Regions from separate parts of the Neorhizobium sp. P12A genome, predicted to be linked through region 2. Evidence: predicted binding sites of a transcription regulator. Region 2 holds the regulator's gene; each other region holds the start of a gene.

Region 1 (4,209 bases), on a different contig from region 2:
TGCTCGAAGACCGCCTTGGTATCCTGACTGCGGTGTTCGAGGCCGCGTCAACCAACAGCTGACAGGAGGAGACATGTCCCCGGCGATCATCTTCCAGATACATCTGGTTTTGGGTTACGTGCCGTGGCTGCTTTGCTTCGGCACGTATGTCTGGCCCCGGCTCAAGGCGATGGACCGGGTGGATGCGCAACGCGCCATCGCGACGCTCCACAGCTTTCGCTTCTTCGGGCTCGTCTTCATCGTTCCCGGCGTCGTCGGCCCGAACCTGCCTGCCGGTTTTGCTGCCTTCGCCGCCTATGGCGACTTCGCGACCGGGCTGCTCGCCATGCTGGCGCTTTTCACGGTCAGGATGGGCCGGCTCTTCTGGCTGTTCGTCGTCGCCTTCAATCTCGTCGGCGCGGCCGACATCATCATTGACTATTATCACGGCATCCAGTTCGGCCTTCCCAAACTTGCGGGGGAGTTGGGCGCCACCTACGCAATCCCGATCCTCTACGTGCCCCTGCTGATGATCACGCATTTCGCAGCATTCTATTTGCTGATGCGTCCGCAGGCGAAAGCAGCCAAGGCACTCGCCGGCAATGTGATGGCCTCCTAGGCTTCCGTAAACGGCAAGTTCGCCGGGAGCAGAGAGCAAGCGAGCGGTGCGTGATGTCGCGCGCCGCTAGCCGTTAGAAGCCGAGAGATTGCTGGACCGGCTCCTGAGATCCCACATGGACGCCTTCGAGTACAAGCATTCGCGCCTTAGAGACCGAGCCCCCGGGCGCTGAAAAGCCACCGATCTTGCCGCCGGCTGCAAGGACGCGGTGGCAGGGAATGATCAGGGCCACGGGATTTTTGGCCATGGCCTGGCCGACATCGCGGGCAGCCTCAGGACCGGCGCCGAGTTCTTTCGCCAGCGCCCCGTAAGTGGTCGTATGACCCCACCCGATCCGGCGTGCTGCAGCGTAGATCTGCTTGAAGAAATCGTCCTGGCCGTCGAGATCGAGCGTGATGGCCGAGAAATCCGTTTCCTCGCCAGCGAAATAGCGCTTTACCGCGGCTATTGCTTCGGCAACTTCAGCGGTGGGATCGCCGCGTTCGGCATCCGGCAGGCGGCGCAACATCAGGCGTTCCGTGCTGTCAGCGCTTTTCGTCGGCAGCTGAAATCGCGTTACGCCGACATCGTTCCAGGCGATCGCGCAGTAACCGCCCTCGGTTGCGAAGACATGATAGTGATGTGTTGGGTGAGCCATAACGCGGCCTCCATTTTTTCATTTGCCTTCAACATCGTGCGTTGGCGCTGCTGTTTCAACCCGATTCTTGCGCCTCTCGTCACGCATCGGCAAGTATTTTGTTCACTTTTTGTTCTTGAACTAGGACTCTTTTCACGTTAGTCTTATTCATCCTTTCATCATTCGGAGGCGAGGCTGCATGAGGCAGCCTCGAAAAGCGATGGGTTCTGCGTCAACACAGCTACCTCTTGATCTTCAAACCATGCAGCGGTGGCATCGAGTCACCCCTAGGAATGGTCAACCGGCATACTTCATTGCCATTTTGCCTGGCTTTGAGATCGCTCAGAAAGCCACCCTTATTGCGGATGGCTTACATCGAGAGCATGCTTTTTATAGAGGCCCGCGCCCAGCGGGCCTCCTGCATCTGACGACATGTGGAATAGGTGGCTACGAGGAATCACCCGAAGAAATCGCTGTCGCCATCAGTGAAGCTATTAAGGACATTCATATGGAGCCGTTCACATTGGTTCTGGATTGTCTGATGACCTACGATACGCCGACGAAACATGTCGTGCTCTGTGGCGAAAAGGGCCAAACTCAATTTCGGCTGCTCCATATCAAGCTCGTGAAGGCGCTTCGCCTCGCCGGTTTTTACGCAGCGCTCGATTGTGGATGCCAGCCGCACATGACCTTGTTCTATCGGGGGAAGGATATCGGCAAGAGACGATTGCCTGATCCCTTCGTGATCCAAGCGAGCCAAATATTCCTCGTGCAGAGCCATATCGGCGAAGGGCGGCATGACCATTTTGGCCCTTGGCCGTTGCACTAGATCGAGGGCGAAAGCAATCTTTCACTCCCTTATCTGACATGCCTTCCCAACGATCTCGCTTAAGAAATCCATGACGCTGCGGATCGCTGGCGACCGCCTCAGATCAGGATAGGTCACAAGCCACAGATCCCGTGCGGGAGAAGGAACGGCGGTCGGCAGGCGAACGAAGACGGGATCTGCGTCGCCCAGAAAAACGGGAAGTGCCACGACGCCGAGACCCGCACGTGCCGCCTCCTGCTGGCCGAAGACATCACCGGCGCGAAAGACGATTTGGCGGCCGGCAAGCAGGCTGTTCAGCCATGCCTGCTGCGTCAAGTGATCCAGCCTCAAATCATAGCCGATGAAGCTCCAGCTTTCAGGCGGCTGAGCGGCAACCTTCGGCAAGGCATAGAGACCGAAGCGCATCGTCCCGATGCGGCGAACCAGGAGGTCGGCCTCTTCGGGGCGTGTCATGCGCACGGCGATCTCCGCTTCGCCGCGATCCAGCGCCGCGGCCTCGGTCGATCCAGACAGCGTCAAGGTGATATCGGGGTGGCGCCGCCGAAAATCGGGAATATTGGGCGCAACCAGGCGTGCGGCAATCGACGGAGGCGCGCTCACCCGGATTGCCGAGGCGGGCTTGGCAGCGGCACCTCTGGAATAGCGGCGGATCGCCTCCACTTTCTCCTCGATTTCCATGGCGAGTTCGGCAATCGCCCGGCCATCCGATGTGAGGGGAGAACTCCGTGGCAAGCGATCGACGAGGCGCAAATCCAGGGCATGCTCCAACGCTGCGATGCGGCGACCGACCGTTGCGTGATCAACGCCGAGGGTGCGCGCCGCTGCCGACAGGGAGCCGGTGCGGGCGAGTACGACGAAATGAAGAAGGTCCTGCCAATCGATCATCGGTGCATTATTGCACAGATGAAGTGAATACATACCGAATTTATTCCAGTTCCGCTTTGTGGTCCTCTCTTCCCTGGAAAAAGGAGAAAGCCCATGTCGCTCGCCGTCATTCTCACTGCGCCAGGCGCGCCCGATGTTTTCAAGCCTGCGGATGTTTCGGTGCCCGCACCGGGACCGGGTGAGGTCCAGATCCGCCAGAGTACGATCGGCGTCAATTTCGTCGATATCTATTACCGCAAGGGGCTCTACCCCATGCCATCGGGCCAGAACGTGCTGGGGCTCGAGGGCGCCGGTGTCGTCGAGGCAATCGGTGCGGATGTGAGCGACCTGAAGGTCGGAGACCGTGTGGCCTATACCGGCCATCCGCTGGGCGGTTATGCCGAGCTGCGGACCCTTCCTGCAGCGCGCCTGGTTCGCCTGCCCGATGGTGTCAGCGAACGCGTCGCCGGCAGTTCGATGCTGCGCGGCCTCACCGCCCATATGCTGCTCCATAGGATTCATCGCCTGAATGCCGGCGAATGGGTTCTCGTCCATGCGGCAGCCGGCGGTCTCGGCCAGCTCGTCACAAGATGGGCGAAAAGCCTGGGTGGCCGGGTGATCGGCACGGTCGGCTCCGAGGCGAAGATGGCGATTGCGAAAGAGGCGGGTGCGGAAGCAGTCCTGCTGCACACGGCATCGGATTGGGCCGAAGAGGCGCGACGTCTCGCCGATGGCAAGGGCGCGCATCTTGCCGTCGACGGCATTGGCGGAGAGATGCTTTCGAAGACGCTCGGAACCGTGCGCCCCTTCGGCGTCGTTGCCAGCCTTGGCCAGCCGGCAGGCCCGATCCCGCCAGTTCGCATCGAGGAGCTGAGCTCTCCCCGCGTCATTGGCCTCGCCCGGCCGAGCGTGCTTGCCTATGCCAACGATCCCGACCTTTATCGCCAGGGCGCCAAGGACCTGTTTGCAGCGCTGCAATCGGGCCTGATCAACCCGATCGGCGCAGAATATCCGCTGGAAGAAGCTGCAAAAGCGCACGAGGATCTCGAAGCCGGCCGTACCACCGGGAGCGTGATCCTGACGGCTTAGCGCGGGATTGATAGAGGTCCCAGACGTGTCGTCCTGTCGACGGCGGCACGTCGTTTACGGCTGTCACGATAATTTATTGCTGCAGAGCAGCAATTTGATTGACGAGCTTAGCAATCGGCTGTTATCGGCATTTCAGTGACTTTGCGTATTCATTCGGATACGCCGTGTCATCACCATCCTGAACGGCAGCAAATTCCGGCACATGACGCGCCG
Region 2 (4,209 bases):
CTTCTTGCCGCTGCTCTCCTTCTGTTCGGCATGCTGCTCGCGCAATGGCAGACCTGGCGCGCCGCAACCGTCATGCTCGATACGCCAGTGACAACGACCGTCACCGGCCGCATTGAAGAACGCGAAGCCGATGCTCGCGGTCGGTGGCGCTATGTTCTCAAGCTGCAATCGACCCAGGCGCCCGCGCTTGGCAGGGCGCCGGGAATGGTGACCGCCTTTGTCCGCGGGCAGGAGCAGCCTTTCGAACTCGGCGATATCATTCAGGGCAGGGCGCGCCTGACGCCACCGGCAGGCCCGGCTCTGCCCGGCCTACATGATTTTGCTTTCGGCGCCTTCTTCGACGGCATTGGTGCCAATGGCTACTTCTACGGTCTGCCGAAACTGATGTCGCCGGCCGGTGATGCTACGGATGATGGATCGTTTATCGGCAGGGCAGATATCTGGCTGACGAAATTCCGCAGCGGTATCGGCGATCGCATCAGGACAATCTTGCCGGGCGATACCGGCGCCTTTGCGGCTTCGCTCGTCACCGACGAGAGACGCGCGATTTCGGATGAGACGACGGAGGCCCTGCGTGTCTCTGGCCTCGCCGACATCATTGCCATTTCAGGCCTCAACATGGCGCTGTCGGCCGGCATCTTCTATGTCGGCCTGCGCTATCTCTTCAGTCTCTTTCCCGGCGCCGCACAAGCATGGCCCACCAAGAAGATTGCAGCTTTCGGGGCGCTGGTGACGGTGACGGCCTACTATATGATTTCCGGCTTCGGTGTCTCGGCAGAGCGCGCCTTCGTGATGATGGCGATCATGCTGGTCGCCGTCCTGTTCGACAGGCCCTCGCTCAGTCTAAGGAACGTGGCCCTCTCGGCAATCGCGATTCTGATATTGTCGCCCTCCGAGGCACTTGGCCCGAGCTTCCAGATGTCTTTTGCCGCAACGCTTGCCCTCGTCTCTGGCTATTCGCTCTGGCAGCGGCGGCCAAGCCGTGAGGGAGGGCTGCTGAGGCTACGGATATTCAGCCCGCTGGCTGTGGTGTTTCGCTTCTTCGGGGGTATTGCATCGACATCCTTCGTCGGCGGCCTGTCGACGGCTATCTTCTCGATCGAGCATTTTCACCGCCTGGCGACATATGGTCTTGTTGCCAATCTCGCCGCCATGCCCGTCGTGTCCTTCGTGGTCATGCCAGTCGGGATGCTCGCCGTGCTGCTCATGCCCTTCGGGCTCGACTATTATCCCTGGCAGGTGACAGGCGTGGGGCTCGACGCCGTAACCGCCATCGCCAAGACGGTTGCCGCGTGGGGCGGCAATATTCCATTTGCCCGGCTACCGCTCTGGCTCTTTCCAACCATCGTTGCCGGCTTTTTGCTGATGACGATGCTAAGAACGAAGTTGCGCCATGCCGGTGCCGTCTTGATTGCGGCATCGATCGCAATCGCCGCTCTGACACCTGAGACTCCCAAGACGGAAGTCCTGATCTCCGAGGACGGCGAACTCGTCGCTCTGCTACGCAACGGAAAGCTCGAACCCAATCGCGAGCGGCCGCCAGACTTTATTTTCGGACAGTGGCAGCAAGCGCTTGCGCTCTTCGATCAGCAACCGCCGAAAATGCTGCCTGCGGACGATACGACACCAACCCGCAAGGCCAAAACAGGGCCGCCTCTCAGGCTGGATTTCAATCAGCAGAAAATCCTGCGCGATGCCATGGCAGCCGCTCTGGATACCGTTCCCGAAGGAGGATTTGCCTGCCACCGCAAGGATTGGTGCGCCGCAATCCTGGACAATGGAAGGATCCTGCTGACGATCGATAACGCCGCCTATCTCGGCCCGGCCTGCGATATTGCCGACCTTGTCGTGATACCGGTGCGGCTGCGTCTCAACATCTGCCGTTCTGGTGCACAGTTGTTCACCGGCGCGACCCTCAGGCGCTCCGGCTCGGTCGAGATCGATCTGGCATCCGAAAAACCCGAAATAATAACCGCGTTTCAAGGCGTTCAACGCGCCTGGAACCGCCACCGGGCTTATGATTGGCGCTCCAACACCTTTGTCACGAGCCGGGACATATCATCGCTCAGTGATAGCGACGGATGAGCCCTACCAGTTTGCCCTGCACCTTGACGCGATCCGGTCCGAAAATGCGGGTTTCGTAAGCCGGGTTTGCTGCTTCGAGCGCAATCGAAGCGCCCTTGCGGCGGAAGCGCTTGAGCGTGGCTTCTTCGTCATCGACGAGAGCGACGACGATATCTCCGGGATTGGCGGTCGTCACGTTTCGGATGATGACCGTATCGCCGTCGAAAATGCCCGCCTCGATCATCGAATCGCCTTTGACTTCCAGCGCATAGTGCTCGCCGGAGCTCAGCATATCGGCAGGAACGACGATGTCGTGGGTATTGTTCTGAATAGCGGAAATCGGCACACCGGCAGCGATTCGCCCCATGACAGGCACGGAAACCGAGTTGCCCGAATCATCATTAGCCGGCTTCGTTGGAGCTGCCGCAACGGGCTGCGGTTTTCCAAGGCTCCCCTCGATGACACTGGGCGAAAAGCCCCGGCGTATCTGCGAAGGAGGGTTATATGCTTCGGGCAATTTGATCACTTCGAGCGCACGCGCTCGGTTCGGGAGGCGGCGAATGAAACCGCGCTCCTCAAGAGCTGTAATCAGCCGGTGAATGCCTGATTTGGAGGCGAGATCCAGCGCATCTTTCATCTCGTCGAATGACGGTGGAACGCCGGATTCCTTCATCCGCTCATGAATGAATAGAAGCAGTTCCTGCTGCTTGCGTGTCAACATCGTCATCGACCCCGATATGTGAAACAAATACAGAACAGACACTATATGTTCCATATGTGTTCCGCAAGTCCCTAAATTTTCGTGAAGTTTCCGCGAAAGAGCAAACTTTCTCTAATGTTTAGCTGGGTGGGCGCCGTTTTGACGCTTGTTCGGTCTACCATCCCGCTTGAATTGCTTGACCGAAAGGTGCAAACCATCGGCAGGGTAAGGGGATAATTCGATGAAGCCATTGCCGTATCCGCTCGACCACCTGGTCCTTCCGACCTTCAAGATCGCGTCGGCGCGCGAAAGACTGGGCAAGCTCGGCTTTACAGTTGCGGCCGATGCCCGGCATCCCTTTGGCACCGAGAATGCCTGCATCTTCCTCGCGGACAAGACTTATCTGGAGCCGCTGGGTGTTGCGAGCAGAGAGGAATGCGAGAGCGCGACGCTTGAGGGGAATGTCTTTACCGCTCGTGATCAAGCATACAGGTTCCGTCAGGGCGAGGACGGTTTTTCTGCCGTGGTCTTCGGAACCCCGGACGCGGCAGCAGACGATGAACGGCTGCGCGCCCATGCCATATCTGCCGGCCGAATGCTGGAGTTCACGCGACCGATGCAGATGCCGGACGGTTCGAAATCGACCGCCGGCTTCCGGTTGGCGTTTGCCGCCGATCTGCGCTCCCCTGATTTCTTTTCTTTCTGCTGCGAGCGCATCAATCCGTTCCCAACCGATCGCGATGCTCTCGAGAGGCATGCGAACGGTGCTGTCGGGTTGATAGAGGTGGCGCTATCGACGCCGGAGCCGGCTGCCTTCGCCGAATTTTTCGACAAGGTCGCAAACGGTCCGAAAATCACGCAGCAATCCTTCGGCCTGATGATCGAAGCGGCAAACGCCCGCATCGCGGTGCTGACGCCGCAGGGTATGGAAGCGTTCTACGATCTTCCCGTTCCCTCCTATGATTCCGGGCTGCGTGCGGGGGCAATCCTATTCCGCACGCGCGATCTTTCCGTGACAGCGGCGCATTTGGCTGGTAACGGCGTGAGCTACACGCATAAGAACCACCGTATCTTGGTAAGGGCAGCACCCGGGCAGGGCGCCCTGTTTGCCTTCGAGGAGACACAATGAGCAATCCGACCAATTCCGCAGTCGTCGCCGGCGAAGGCGCATCGAAAGTCACGTTTTCAAACAGCGGCAAGCTGTCGCTGATCGCTGGCCCCTGTCAGATGGAGAGCCGCGACCATGCCTTCATGATTGCGGGCGTGCTGAAGGAGCTTTGTGCCAAGCTTGGTATCGGGCTCGTCTACAAATCGTCTTTCGACAAGGCCAACCGCACCTCGCTTTCCGGCCAGCGTGGCATGGGGCTTGAGAAGTCTCTGGAAGTCTTCGCCGATCTCAAGAAGGAATTTGGCTTTCCTGTCCTGACTGACGTTCACACGGAAGA
Region 3 (4,209 bases), on a different contig from region 2:
GAAGAAGCGCTGCGGAGCGACAAGATGCAGGCTGTCTTTTGCCCGCGTCATGGCGACATAGAGCAGCCGGCGTTCTTCCTCGATCTCGCTGGACGAGCCGACCGCGAGATCGGCCGGGATGCAGCCGTCGACGACGTTGAGCATGAAGACCTTTGTCCATTCCTGGCCCTTGGCGGAATGGATGGTCGAGAGGATGAGGTAGTCCTCGTCGAGCAGCGGAACGCCGGCCTGGTCGCTGGTGGCGTCGGGCGGGTCGAGCGTCAGCTCGGTGAGGAAGCGTTCGCGCGAGGCATAGCCGGCGGCGATCTGCTCCAGCTGGATCAGGTCGGCAAGCCGCGTTGAAGCATCCTCGTGCATGCGCTCCAGATGCGGCTCATACCATTGCCGCACCAGCCCGATTTCCGCCGGCCAGCCGGCCTTGCCACTCTTCACCTCCTGCAGGGTCGAAACGAAGGCGGTCCAGTCGTCGCCCGTGCGTGGTGGAGCGGGAATATCTGACAGAGCCGCAAGCGGGCTCGGCTCTTCGCCCATGCGATCGAGGACGCGCTGGGCTGTCGAGGGGCCTACGCCCGGCAGCAGCTGCATCAGCCGGAAGCCGGCGACGCGGTCGCGCGGGTTCTGGGCAAAGCGCAACGCGGCCAGCATGTCCTTCACATGAGCGCTGTCGAGGAATTTCAAGCCGCCGAATTTGACGAAGGGAATATTGCGGCGAGTGAGCTCCACTTCCAGCGGCCCGCTGTGATGCGATGCGCGGAAAAGCACGGCCTGTTGTTTCAGCCGGATGCCTTCCTCGCGGTGATCGAGCACCATGTCGGCGACATAGCGCGCCTGGTCCGTCTCGTCGCGCACCGTCACCAGTCGTGGCCGCTCGGCCGACTGCCGCTCGGTGCGCAGGTTTTTGGTGAAGCGTTCCGAGGCAAGGTCGATGACGGCATTGGCGGCAGCCAGGATCGGCTGCGTCGAGCGGTAGTTGCGATCGAGCGTCACGACATTGGCCGCAGGCGTGAACGAGGTCGGAAAATCGAGGATGTTGCGCACCGTTGCCGCACGGAACGAATAGATCGACTGCGCGTCGTCACCGACGACGGTCAGGCCCTGGCCATCAGGCTTCAGCGCCATCAGGATCGAGGATTGTAGCCGGTTCGTGTCCTGATACTCATCGACCATGACGTGATCGAAGCGGCCGCCGATATCCTCTGCGATCAGCGGCTCCTGCATCATGTGCGACCAGTAGAGCAGCAGGTCGTCGTAATCGAGAATGTTCTGAGCCTGCTTGGCCTCGACATAGGCGGCGAAGAGATCGCGAAGCTGCTTTTCCCAGGTGGCGCACCAGGGAAAGGCATGGCGCAGGATCTCTTCCAACGCCGCTTCCGAATTGACGGCGCGCGAGTAGATGGCGAGGCACGTTCCCTTCGTGGGGAAACGGCTTTCCGTCTTGGAGAAGCCGAGATCGTGCCGCGCAAGGTTCATGAGATCGGCGCTGTCTTCCCGGTCATGGATGGTAAAGGCGGGGTCGAGACCGATCTGTTCGGCATAGTCGCGCAGCAGCCGCGCTCCGATGCCGTGGAAAGTGCCGCTCCAGGAGAGCGCATCGGCCATGATGCCGGCATTCGGTCCGAGCACCTGTGCACAGATCCGCTCGACGCGCCGTCCCATCTCGGCAGCCGCGCGGCGGGAAAAGGTCATCAGCAGGATGCGGCGTGGATCGGCGCCCTTGAGGATCAGGTGCGCGACGCGGTGGGCGAGCGTATTGGTCTTGCCCGAACCTGCACCGGCGATGACCAGCAGCGGTCCGGCAACATGCTGCCCCTCGATCCCGGTGCCGTGCTCGACAGCCATGCGCTGTTCCGGGTTCAATTTTTCCAGGTAGGCCGCGCTCATCATTTCTCCTGACCGGCTGGATGGTCGACCCCGATGGAAGCCGCAGAAAAGCGAATCAGCCCTTTAGTGCATAGGAATGTTCGACGAATGTTCCAGAATAATCAAAGCTGTCAAGAAGGCCGCGTGGTTTGACGCGGCGCAACAATGGAACGTGAGGGGGAATTACATACGTTTACAACGCGACTTGGACAGGATAGCCTTACATTCCGTTGGACTGTCGACCGCAAGGGACGCTTCCGCATGAACGACACTATCGCAGTTGGACTGCGCCAGCCCGAGGGGCCGGTCGCGCTGCTGGATGGACGTATCGCTTTCGTTGAGCTGGAAGACAGTCGCCGTAGCTTGTCTCTCATTGAAAATGACGGTTCCCTGCGCGAAATCTGTCGCCCGGGTGGCAGACCGTCCGGGCTTGCGGTGGATGGTGACGGCTGCTTCTGGGTGGCCGGCGGCCCTGAAAATTCCGTCGTGAAAATATCGCCCGAAGGTCAGGTTCTGCAGACCATCGAGGGGGCTGCCGACGGCCCGTTTCTTTTTCCCCACGGCCTTGCCTTCGGTCCCGACGGCCTGCTTTACCTGACGGATTCGGGTGTCCGCGTTTCCGACCTTGTGGACGGCACGGATATCAGAGCCGATTTCATCGATGCTTCCTATAATGGCCGTGTCTACCAGATCGATCCGATTGAAGGACGGGTGCTGAGGGTCCTAGCGACGGGCCTCCTGCTCGCTAATGGCATCGCCTTCGATGCGGAAGGGCTGCTGTATTACAGCGAGACGCTGACGGGAAATATCTATCGCCAGATCGTTGGCGGACGTCAGGAAGTATTTGCCCATCTGCTGCAATCGCCAATCACGGATCAGTTGAAGGGGCCATGCGGCATAGCCTTCGACCGCAACGGAATTCTCTATTGCGCCATGTATGGGCAGGGGGAAATTTCGCTAGTCGATCAAAGCGGTAAGATGATTGGTCACATCAGGACCAACGGCGCGCGGCCAGGCAATATCGCTTTTGCGCCTGACGGCAAATACGCCGTCATCACGGAACAGGAGCACGGCGCGATCGAGCGAATTCCCGTACCCCGTCCGGGCTTGCCGTTGCACATGCCTTCCCTGGACTGACACCCGGCGAGAAGCCGGAGGAGCGTGCCCGGATGCCGGGCACGCCATTCCCATCAAACTGCCGTTATTCCGCAGCCGGGATCTGCTTTGTATCCTTCGCAGCCTTGGCCTCGGTCGGCTTTTCGTCGTTTGCCGCGGCGGAATGGCTCGCATGGCGGCGACGCCAGTCACCGAGGAAGAGCAGAATCGGCGCTGCGATGAAGATCGACGATGCGCCGGCAACGAGGATGCCGAAGGCCATCGGGATCGCGAAGCTCGATACTGCGCTGCCGCCCCAGATCGCCATCGGCAATAGCGAGAGGAAGGCCGTGGCGTTGGTGTAGAGGCTTCGCGCCAGGGTCTCGTTGATCGACTTGTCGATGATCTCGCGCAGCGGCATCGACTTGTAGAGACGCATGTTTTCACGCATGCGGTCGTAGACGACGACCTTGTCGTTGACAGAATAGCCGACCATCGTCAGGAGAGCGGCGATCGCCGTCAGGTTGAAGTCCAGACCGGTGATGGCGAAGAAGCCAACCAGTTTGGTAACGTCGAGCACCAACGTCGCGATGGCGCCGACGGCAAACGGCCATTCGAAGCGGAACCAGATGTAGAACAGCATCGCAAAGCTTGCGATGACGACCGACAGGATACCCGCCCAGGCAAGTTCGCCCGAAACCTTCGGACCGATGACATCGGTGCCTTCGACCGTCGCCGTCGGATCGATCTTCGCGACTTCGGCCTTCAGCTTGGTCACTGCAGCTGTCTGGGCTTCTTCACCGCCGTCCTGACGCTGGGCGCGGACGAGGATGCTGTTCTTGTCGCCGAAGGACTGCAGCGTGATTTCGCCGAGGCCGAGCGTGTCCAGGCCCTCGCGGAACTTAGCAAGATCCGCCGCGTCCTGGGTCTTGACCGACATCTGGATGCCGCCGCGGAAGTCGACGCCATAGTTCAGGCCCGGATGGATGAACAGGATGATGGAGGCGATCGACAGGAGCGCCGAGACGCTGACGCCGAAAAAGCGCGCCTTCATGAAGTTGATGTGCTTGTCATAGGGGCTGAAGGGGATCAGCGGCCTGATGTTGAGCACCTTCAGCTTCATGCGGCGGGTGATGCCGATCATCGCGACGCGCACGAAGGCAACCGAGGTGAACATCGAGATGATGAGGCCGAGACCCATTGTCACGGCGAAGCCGCGAACCGGGCCGGAGCCGAAGTAGAACAGGATGCAGG

Evidence for each region. Region 2 encodes LexA, which represses DNA repair genes until DNA is damaged. Its sites were predicted from a motif close to TGTTCNNNNTGTGTTCNG; they were not measured.
Region 1: the regulator LexA is predicted to act here: its motif matches at 1,335-1,352, upstream of DTW90_RS07165 (2'-5' RNA ligase family protein).
Region 3: the regulator LexA is predicted to act here: its motif matches at 1,959-1,976, upstream of DTW90_RS08750 (ATP-dependent helicase).

Annotation. Positions count from the first base shown of each region.
Region 1 covers NZ_QOVX01000002.1:234,655-238,863, reverse strand. The annotation lists gene DTW90_RS07180 (class I SAM-dependent methyltransferase) at 1-62, shown strand, start outside; gene DTW90_RS07175 (hypothetical protein) at 74-598, shown strand; gene DTW90_RS07170 (methylated-DNA--[protein]-cysteine S-methyltransferase) at 672-1,235, opposite strand; gene DTW90_RS07165 (2'-5' RNA ligase family protein) at 1,414-2,043, shown strand; gene DTW90_RS07160 (LysR family transcriptional regulator) at 2,065-2,961, opposite strand; gene DTW90_RS07155 (quinone oxidoreductase) at 3,022-3,996, shown strand.
Region 2 covers NZ_QOVX01000010.1:94,123-98,331, forward strand. The annotation lists gene DTW90_RS24040 (ComEC/Rec2 family competence protein) at 1-2,085, shown strand, start outside; gene lexA (transcriptional repressor LexA) at 2,066-2,785, opposite strand; gene DTW90_RS24050 (VOC family protein) at 3,006-3,893, shown strand; gene kdsA (3-deoxy-8-phosphooctulonate synthase) at 3,890-4,209, shown strand, end outside.
Region 3 covers NZ_QOVX01000002.1:557,906-562,114, forward strand. The annotation lists gene DTW90_RS08750 (ATP-dependent helicase) at 1-1,881, opposite strand, end outside; gene DTW90_RS08755 (SMP-30/gluconolactonase/LRE family protein) at 2,122-2,997, shown strand; gene secD (protein translocase subunit SecD) at 3,062-4,209, opposite strand, start outside.